DNA from 2 places in the Kitasatospora sp. NPDC058184 genome. Region 2 is predicted to be linked to the other one. Evidence: predicted binding sites of a transcription regulator. Region 2 holds the regulator's gene; the other holds the start of a gene.
The links. Region 2 encodes HspR, which represses chaperone genes until heat shock. Its sites were predicted from a motif close to TTGAGNNNNNNNNNCTCAA; they were not measured.

Region 1 (4,412 bases), on a different contig from region 2:
AGCGCGATGTGCGCGGACTCCTTCATCACGTCGCCCAGCTGCCCGGTGAGGGTCAGCCCGGTGCCGCCCGTCTCGGCGTCGGCCAGCGAGGCCTCGATGTAGAGGACGTCGCCGCCGGCGCCGGTCACCGCGAGGCCGGTGGCCACGCCGGGGACGGCGGTACGGCGCTCGGCCGGCTCCTGGGCGGACTCCGGCACGTGGTGCGGCCGGCCGATCAGGGCGCGCAGGTCCTCGGCGCCGACCGCGGCGGGCAGCTCGCGCTCGCCCAGCTCGGCCTGCGCGGCGATCTTGCGCAGCACCCGGGCGATCGAGCGCTCCAGGGTGCGGACGCCCGCCTCCCGGGTGTACTCCCCGGCGAGCCTGCGCAGCGCCGGCTCGTCCACGGTGACCTGCCCGCCGCCCAGACCGGCCTTCTCCAGCTGGCGCGGGAGCAGGTGGTCGCGGGCGATGACGACCTTCTCGTCCTCGGTGTAGCCGTCCAGCCGGACCAGCTCCATCCGGTCGAGCAGCGGCCCGGGGATGGACTCCAGCACGTTGGCGGTGGCGAGGAAGACGACGTCGGAGAGGTCGAGCTCGACCTCCAGGTAGTGGTCCCGGAAGGTGTGGTTCTGCGCCGGGTCCAGCACCTCCAGCAGGGCGGCGGCCGGGTCGCCCCGGTAGTCGGAGCCGACCTTGTCGATCTCGTCGAGCAGGACGACCGGGTTCATCGAGCCGGCCTCCTTGATCGCCCGCACCAGCCGGCCGGGCAGCGCGCCGACGTAGGTGCGCCGGTGGCCGCGGATCTCCGCCTCGTCCCGGACGCCGCCGAGCGCGACCCGGACGAACTTCCGGCCCATGGCGCGGGCCACCGATTCTCCGAGCGAGGTCTTTCCCGTTCCGGGCGGCCCGACCAGGGCCAGCACCGCTCCCCCGCGGCGGCCGCCGATCAGCCCGAGCCCCTGGTCGGCCCGGCGCTTGCGGACGGCCAGGTACTCGACGATCCGCTCCTTCACGTCGGCCAGGCCGGCGTGGTCGGCGTCCAGCACCGCGCGGGCGCCGGCGATGTCGTACGCGTCCTCGGTGCGCTCGTTCCAGGGCAGCTCCAGGACGGTGTCCAGCCAGGTGCGGATCCAGGAGCCCTCGGGCGACTGGTCGGAGGAGCGCTCCAGCTTGTCGACCTCCTTGAGCGCGGCCTCGCGGACCTTCTCCGGCAGGTCGGCGGCCTCGACCCGGGCGCGGTAGTCGCCCTCCTCGTCGGCCGGGTCGCCGTTCAGCTCGGCCAGCTCCTTGCGGACGGCCTCCAGCTGGCGGCGGAGCAGGAACTCCTTCTGCTGCTTGGCCACGCCCTCTTCGACGTCCTTGCGGATGGTGTCGTTGACCTCCTCCTCGGCGAGGTGGTCGCGCAGCAGGGCGAGCGCGTACTCCAGGCGGGCGACCTGGTCGGCCTCCAGCAGCACCTTGAGCTTCTGCTCGGCGGTGGCGAAGGGCGCGTAGCCGATGTTGTCGGCGAGCTCGCCGACGCCCTCGATCTGCGCCACCCGGTCGACGATCTGCCAGGCGCCGCGCCTGCGCAGCCACTGGGTGGACAGCGCCTTGTACTCCTTGACCAGCTCGGCGGCCCGGCCGGCCACCGGGGTGCCCACCGAGGACTCCGTGAACGGCGTGGTCTCCACCCAGAGGGCGGCGCCGGGGCCGGTGGTGCCGACCCCGATCCGGACCCGGCGCACGGCGCGCACCAGCGCGGCCGGCTCCCCGTCGGCCAGCCGGCCGACCTGCTCCACGGTGGCCAGCGTGCCGGCCGCTGCGTACGAGCCGTCCACCCGCGGGACCAGCAGGACCTGCGGCTTGCCGGCGCCGGTGGCGGCGGCCCGGGCGGCCTCGACGGCGGCGCGCACCTCGGTGTCCTTCAGGTCCAGCGGGACGACCATGCCCGGCAGGACGACCTCGTCGTCGAGCGGCAGCACGGGCAGGGTGAGCGGTGTGGACGTCGATGCCATGATCTCTCCCCAGTCAGTGAACTTGAGTCGACCTGACTAAGGCTTCACAGGCGCCGGATGTTCCCGGCCCCCTGTTCGCCGTGAGCGAACAGGAATCGGCGGGGAAAGCGCGGCACCCGACTTCGTCAAAAGAGCACCGGACACGCCTCGAAAAGTCCCGACGGGGAGCCCCGCGAGTCCGGGGAGGTCCGACCGGGCGACAGCGTAGACGCGCCTAACGCACAGGCGTCAGCGCGCCGCACGCACCCGCGCGGGCGCACCGCCCGCGGCCGTCGCGGCGGCCGGGCGCGGCCGGGGCGGGCGCCGCTCGGCCCGGCGCAGCCAGCGCCACAGCGCGACCCCGGTCAGCACCGCGGCCGGGTGCCCCACCCCGGTGATCACGTCCTTGTCGGTGGCGATCTGCTCGGCGATCATCAGCCCGGCGCCGCCCAGCGCGAGCAGCCGCCCGCGCCAGGAGAGCAGCCCGGCCACCGCGCCCAGGCAGGCGAGCACGCCGTAGCTGACCCCGATGTCCAGGTAGTCCATCGCCTCGGGCGCCATCCGCCCGGTCTCCACCGCGGTGATCACCACGCCCTGGGAGAGCAGTGTCGCCGCGACATGCCCGGCCGCGAACACCGCCGCGGCCCGGGCCGGGCCGACCCTGCGCTCCAGCGGGGCGAGGGTGAGGGCGAATCCCCACAGGTACGGCATCCACACCTCGCCGGCCACCCAGAACCCGCTCAGCACAAGGGCGCGCAAAGGATGCTGGAGCAGGTTGTGGCCGTCCGAACTGGAGGCCTCCTGCAGACGCTGGACGAGTTCCGGATCGGCGAGCCGGGCGAAGGTCGTGGTGGCTCCCACGACGGCGAGGTACCCGAGCGTGAAGGGCGTCCTCCGGGGCGTCGGCACCCGTTCCAGCAGCCATTCCAGGACGCCGGTGCGCAGCCCGAGGCGGAGCATTCCGTACGGCGCCCCCGCACTCCCGCACCCGTCGGCACCCCGCCCGAGTCCCGCCATGCCGCCTCCGCTCCACGCCGCAGCCACCGGCTCCCCGCCGGATGCCCAACGTACCGGCGCGCGCCGCGGATTCCGCCCGGCCGGGCGCTCACGTGGCCACGGTACGTCGAGGTTCTGAGAGGCACCTGAAAGAAGCCCGTGAAGACCGTCGCCGTAGCGGACCGCCGGATTCCCGACATTGGTCCAGACCTTCTCCCCATAAACGGGGCACCAGGGCCTCTGACCGGCGACTTGGCGTCAACTGCACTGCATACGTACCGTTACGCAGAGAAAATTCGACGGGTAAGGTATCGGCCCGTGCCCACTCGTGCAGTGGGTCCGAGGGCGGCCCGACAGCCGGCCCACGGGCCGGAAACGTCCGGTCCACCTGCCGGGAAGCATCCGCTGTCCGTACGCTGCGAAGTGCGCGGGAGAAGTGGGCGGCCGACCATCCGTCCTCGGCTCCCGATCGCGCGACGGGACGGCGGACCCGGCACAGTCCACGACGGAACAAGACTACGAGCGGAGCCCCGCCATCCCCACAGGTGGCCGGCCCGCAGCCCTGGGGGCGGTGGCGTGACCGTGACAGAGATTCAGCAGGACAACCACAACGCCGGCGGCACTGTGAGCAGCCAGCGCAGAGTCCTGGTGGTGGAGGACGAGCCCACGATCGCCGAGTCGATCGCCGCCCGGCTGGGCGCCGAGGGCTTCAAGGTCGCCGTGGCCCACGACGGCCCCGGCGCGGTCGACGGCTTCCACACCTGGCAGCCGGACCTGGTGGTCCTCGACATCATGCTGCCCGGCTTCGACGGCCTGGAGGTGTGCCGCCGGATCCAGGCCCAGCGCCCGGTGCCGGTGCTGATGCTGACCGCCCGCGACGACGAGACGGACCTGCTGGTCGGCCTCGGCGTCGGCGCGGACGACTACATGACCAAGCCGTTCTCGATGCGCGAACTGGCCGCCCGCGTCAACGTCCTGCTGCGCCGCGTCGAGCGCGCCCAGCAGGCCGCCCGCACGCCCGCGCTGGGCAGCCTGCGGTTCGGCGAGCTGGAGATCGACCACGTGCAGCGCCGGGTCCGGCTGGCCTCGGGCGACGTCCACCTGACGCCGACCGAGTTCGACCTGCTCGCCTGCCTGGCCGCCCAGCCGCGCGCCGTGCTCACCCGCGAGCAGCTGCTGGCCGAGGTCTGGGACTGGACCGACGCCTCCGGCACCCGCACCGTGGACAGCCACGTCAAGGCGCTGCGCCGGAAGATCGGCGCCAGCTGGATCCGCACCGTCCACGGTGTCGGATACGCGCTGGAGGCCCCGCTCTCCTAGGGCCCTCCTCGGGCGACGGGCCACCGGGGGGCCCGCAGCCCGGACGACGCCGTGCCACCACGCGGGCCGACACCGCGGGGACCACAAGGAACCGATGACCTTTCCACAGCAACGCAACGGGGAATCCGCCGACACGCGGCC
Region 2 (4,412 bases):
AGTTGTATCTGAGCCGTTATCCTGCTCGATGCTTCTAGTGACGGATCTAGGCAGAGAGAGTGAGGGCGTGACCGAAATGCGCCGATTTGTCTGCAAGATAGTGTTTTCGCTGGCTGTCGTCGCCGCGGTGGTCGGTGCGGGCTCGCTCGCGATCGGCGCCGACTCGCAGGACGGGACCGCCGGCAGGGCTGCCGTTGCCATCGCGGACGACATCTCCTGGCAGTGAACGCGGCAGGCGGGGAGCGTGGTCGCGGGGGCGGAATTCTTTGGTGAATTCGTCGAATGCGGGTGGAAGTAGCCGGGCGGTTCAGTCGACGGAGCCCTGAGTCTTTCGGCCGAGCGCGTACCCGAGTTGGAACAGCGAGTCGACCTTGTAGTCGTCCCGCATTTCGGCGATATGTCTCGCCAGTGTCCGTTCGCTGATTCCCAGGCGCCGTGCGATCACCCGGTGGTTGGTGCCTTCGAGCATTTGGTCGATGATCGTCTGGCGCAGGCGGGACACCACTTGCTGGGGTACCGTCCGGTCGCCCTCGAATTCGAGCGCGCGGCTCCAGTACTGCTCGAACACCTCCTTGGCGAGGTAGTCGACGATGGCCGGGTCGTAGATGAAGGCCGCGAGGCTCATGTCGTCGTCGATCGGGATCACGGCCACTCGCCGGTCCATCACGATGAGTCGAGTGTAGGGCTCGTCGAGGGTCCGGTACTGGCCGCCGGCCTGCGCGAGCGTCGCCACGTAATCCCTGGTCGGCTGGTGGTAACGGGTGCTGGCGTGGTAGATCGTCCGCATCCTGGTACCGCTGCTGAGCGTCTTCAGGTCGTAGGCGATCATCCTGGCGAGGAGGTCCGGTTGGCGGGGGCCGCCAGGCTGGAGCGCCAGGGCCTCCTCGAACCCGGAATCTCTGAACTGCTCCAGTCGTTGCCTGATCAGGGCTTTCCCGCGCACATGCTCTATCGAACCCCCGGAGTTATTCGGGGTGTGGAATTCCCGGGCCAGCTCCTGCAGTTCGGATGGGAAGGACACCGCGCGGGACAGGAGTTCCAGCGCCTGGCGCTGCCAGGAATGGCTGAGACTGGTCGAGAGCTGCGCAGGATCGACGGCCACGAGGAAGTCCGCGTCATCGGCGTCGGGGACGAGAAGTCCGAGCCTCACCAGCTCGTCCCGTGCGGAATCATCGGTGTTGGAATTCGGACCCGACGGCAGACTGCCGTCACCCCGGACGACGGCGAGATACAGCTCGCGTGCTTCCGCCGAGAGGATGGTCGAGCCGGCGGCAAGGGGCTGCTCTCGTCCACTCATTCGTGACTCCTTGCCGTTGCAGTGCTACCTGCGTTCCATCAGCGCTGACGCTGGACGATTTTTAGCATGCCAGATCCATTGGGCCCCGGAGAGGGACGGCGACCGCACTCTCTCACCACACGGCAGCCGCCGGCACCCCCCGAGAGGAGGGGCCGGCGGCCGGTGGGTGCCCGGTCAGCGCTTGGGGCGCCAGACGACGAGGGCGCTGGACTGCGGGGTGGGGGGCTGGTACGGGACGAGGTCGCGGCGGTAGGAGGCGTGGACGGCGGCCTCGCGCTGCTGGAGGGCGGTGGCGGCGCCTTCCAGGGAGTCGACCAGTTCCGTGACGCGGGACTGGAGGGCGGTGACCTGGTTCTCCAGCTCGATGATCCGCTTGATGCCCGCCAGGTTGATGCCCTCGTCCTGGGAGAGCCGCTGGACCTCGCGCAGTTGCTGGATGTCGCGTGCGGAGTAGCGGCGGCCGCGGCCGGCGGTGCGGTCGGGGCAGACCAGGCCGAGGCGGTCGTACTGGCGCAGGGTCTGCGGGTGCAGGCCGGACAGTTCGGCGGCCACGGAGATGACGTACACCGGGGTGTCCTCGGTGAGGACGTACGGCGGCGGGGACGCGGCGGCGCGGCGGGTGCGGCGGGGGCCGGTGCCGGGCAGGCCTTCGCCGAGGCCGGGGCCGATCGGGGTGTCGGGGTCGATCGGGTTCATCGGGGACATCTGGTCGTCACGCTCCCTTCGCCGCCCGGAAGAGGGCGGCGCGCGGATCGTCGGAGGCGGTGGCCTCGCGGTACTGCTCGAGGGCGTTCAGCGCGTCGCCGGTGACGTGCTGCGGCACCACGACCTCGACGGTGACGAGGAGGTCGCCGCGGGTGCCGTCCTTGCGGGTGGCGCCCTTGCCGCGGGCGCGCATGGTGAGGCCGTTGGCGCTGCCCGGGGGCAGCTTGAGCTTCACGGCGGGGCCGTTCAGCGTGGGCACCTCGATGGTGGCGCCGAGCGTGGCCTCGGGGAAGGTGACCGGCACGGTGACGGTGAGGTTGTCGCCCTTGCGGCCGAAGACGGGGTGGGGGTCGACGTGCACGGTGACGTAGAGGTCGCCGGGCTGTCCGCCGCGCTCGCCCTGTGCGCCCTTGCCCTTGAGCCGGATGCGCTGGTCGGCCTGGACGCCGGCCGGGATGCGGACCTGCATGGTGCGGGCCGAGCTGGCCCGGCCGCTGCCGTGGCAGTCGGTGCACGGGTCGTCGACGATCATGCCCCGGCCGCGGCAGTCCTTGCACGGCTCGGAGAGCGCGAAGGCGCCCTGGCCGCGGCTGACGGTGCCCGCGCCGACGCAGGTCGGGCAGACCCGCGGGGTGGTGCCGGTCTTGGCGCCGGTGCCGTTGCAGCTGCGGCAGGGGGCCTGGCTGGTCATCCGCAGCGGGACGGTCGCGCCGTCCACCGCCTCCTCGAAGGAGAGCGTCACCTCGGTCTCGACGTCGGCGCCGCGCCGGGGCTGGGCCTGCCGGGTGCCGCCGCGGTTGAAGAGGCCGCCGAAGACGTCGCCGATGCCGCCCCCGCTGCCGGCGCCGCCCTGGCTGCCGCTGAAGAGGTCGCCGAAGTCGAAGCTGTAGCTGCCGGTGCCGCCGGGGCCGCCGCCGGCCCGGAAGCCGCCGTTGGCGAAGAGGCTGCGGGCCTCGTCGTACTCCTTGCGGCGCTTCTCGTCGGAGAGGACGTCGTACGCCTCGGAGATGTCCTTGAACCGCTCCTCGGCCTTGGCGTCACCCTTGTTGGCGTCGGGGTGGAACTCGCGCGCGAGCTTGCGGTAGGTCTTCTTGATCTCGGTGGCGGTGGCGTCCTTGGGCACGCCGAGGACCTTGTAGTAGTCCTTCTCGACAAAGTCCTTGCCACTCATGGCGTACGCCACCTCCCGATGTCCATCGTCACTGAGCTGTCAACAGCGGCTGCGAGCACGACTGCTGACAGCGCGCTGCGGAGCCGGCCGCCGTACTGGCCGGCGTACGACTCCGCAGCGCACTGGTTGTCACCCGTCACAGGTTGTCAGCTGTCCGAGCCACCGTCGGACTTGTCCGCGTCGGCGGACTTGGCCTCGGCGTCCGTGGACGCCTGGCTGCCGGGCTGGGGCTCGGCGACGGCCACCATCGCCGGGCGGATGATCCGCTCGCCGATGCGGTAGCCGGGCTGGAGGACCTGGACACAGGTGTCCTCGGTGACGTCCGAGGAGTAGCTGTGCATCAGGGCCTCGTGCATGGTCGGGTCGAAGGGCTCGCCCTCCTTGCCGAACTGCTGCAGACCCAGCTTGGCGACGACCGTCTCCAGCGACTCGGCGACGGACTTGAAGCCGCCGGTGACCTCGCCGTGCTCGCGGGCGCGGCCGATGTCGTCCAGGACCGGGATCAGCGACTCCAGGATGTTGGAGACGGCGATCTCGCGGACGGTCAGCCGGTCGCGCTCGACCCGCTTGCGGTAGTTCTGGTACTCGGCCTGGAGGCGCTGCAGGTCACCGGTGCGCTCGGCGAGCTCGCGCTTGGCGGCGGCGAGACCCTCCGAACCGGACTCCCCGCTGCCGGCCGCGGCGGCCTCCTCGGCAGCCTTGATCACGGCCTCTTCGGCGGCGGAGTCGTCGCCGGGCTTGCCGCCCTGCGGCTTGTCCGTCATGCCGCACCGCCCTTGGGCTTCTCGTCGTCCACGATCTCGGCGTCGACGACGTCGTCGTCCTTGGCCTGGGCGGAGTCACCGGAGGGGGCGGCACCGGCGGTGGCGTCGGCGTTGGCGTACAGCGCCTGGCCGAGCTTCTGCGCGGTGGTGGAGACCTTCTCCGAGGCCTCGCGGATCTTCGCGATGTCCTCGCCCTTCAGGGCCTCCTTGAGCTCGCCGATGGCGGTCTCGACCTCGGTCTTGACGTCGCCCGGCAGCTTGTCGGCGTTGTCGGCGATGAACTTCTCGGTCGAGTAGACGAGCTGCTCGGCGGAGTTGCGCGTCTCGACGGCCTCGCGGCGCTTGTGGTCGTCCTCGGCGTACTGCTCGGCCTCGCGGCGCATGCGGTCGACCTCGTCCTTCGGCAGCGAGGAGCCGCCGGTGACGGTCATCTTCTGCTCCTTGCCGGTGCCGAGGTCCTTGGCGCCGACGTGCA

Region 1: the regulator HspR is predicted to act here: its motif matches at 1,999-2,017, upstream of lon (endopeptidase La).

The regions. Positions count from the first base shown of each region.
Region 1 is NZ_JBHVVE010000004.1:299,240-303,651, reverse strand. It holds gene lon (endopeptidase La) at 1-1,976, opposite strand, end outside; gene ACFVXH_RS09950 (rhomboid-like protein) at 2,205-2,915, opposite strand; gene ACFVXH_RS09945 (response regulator transcription factor) at 3,534-4,271, shown strand; gene ACFVXH_RS09940 (cell wall metabolism sensor histidine kinase WalK) at 4,366-4,412, shown strand, end outside.
Region 2 is NZ_JBHVVE010000005.1:27,805-32,216, forward strand. It holds gene ACFVXH_RS10885 (hypothetical protein) at 68-226, shown strand; gene ACFVXH_RS10890 (helix-turn-helix domain-containing protein) at 308-1,297, opposite strand; gene ACFVXH_RS10895 (heat shock protein transcriptional repressor HspR) at 1,472-2,002, opposite strand; gene dnaJ (molecular chaperone DnaJ) at 2,010-3,173, opposite strand; gene grpE (nucleotide exchange factor GrpE) at 3,320-3,937, opposite strand; gene dnaK (molecular chaperone DnaK) at 3,934-4,412, opposite strand, start outside.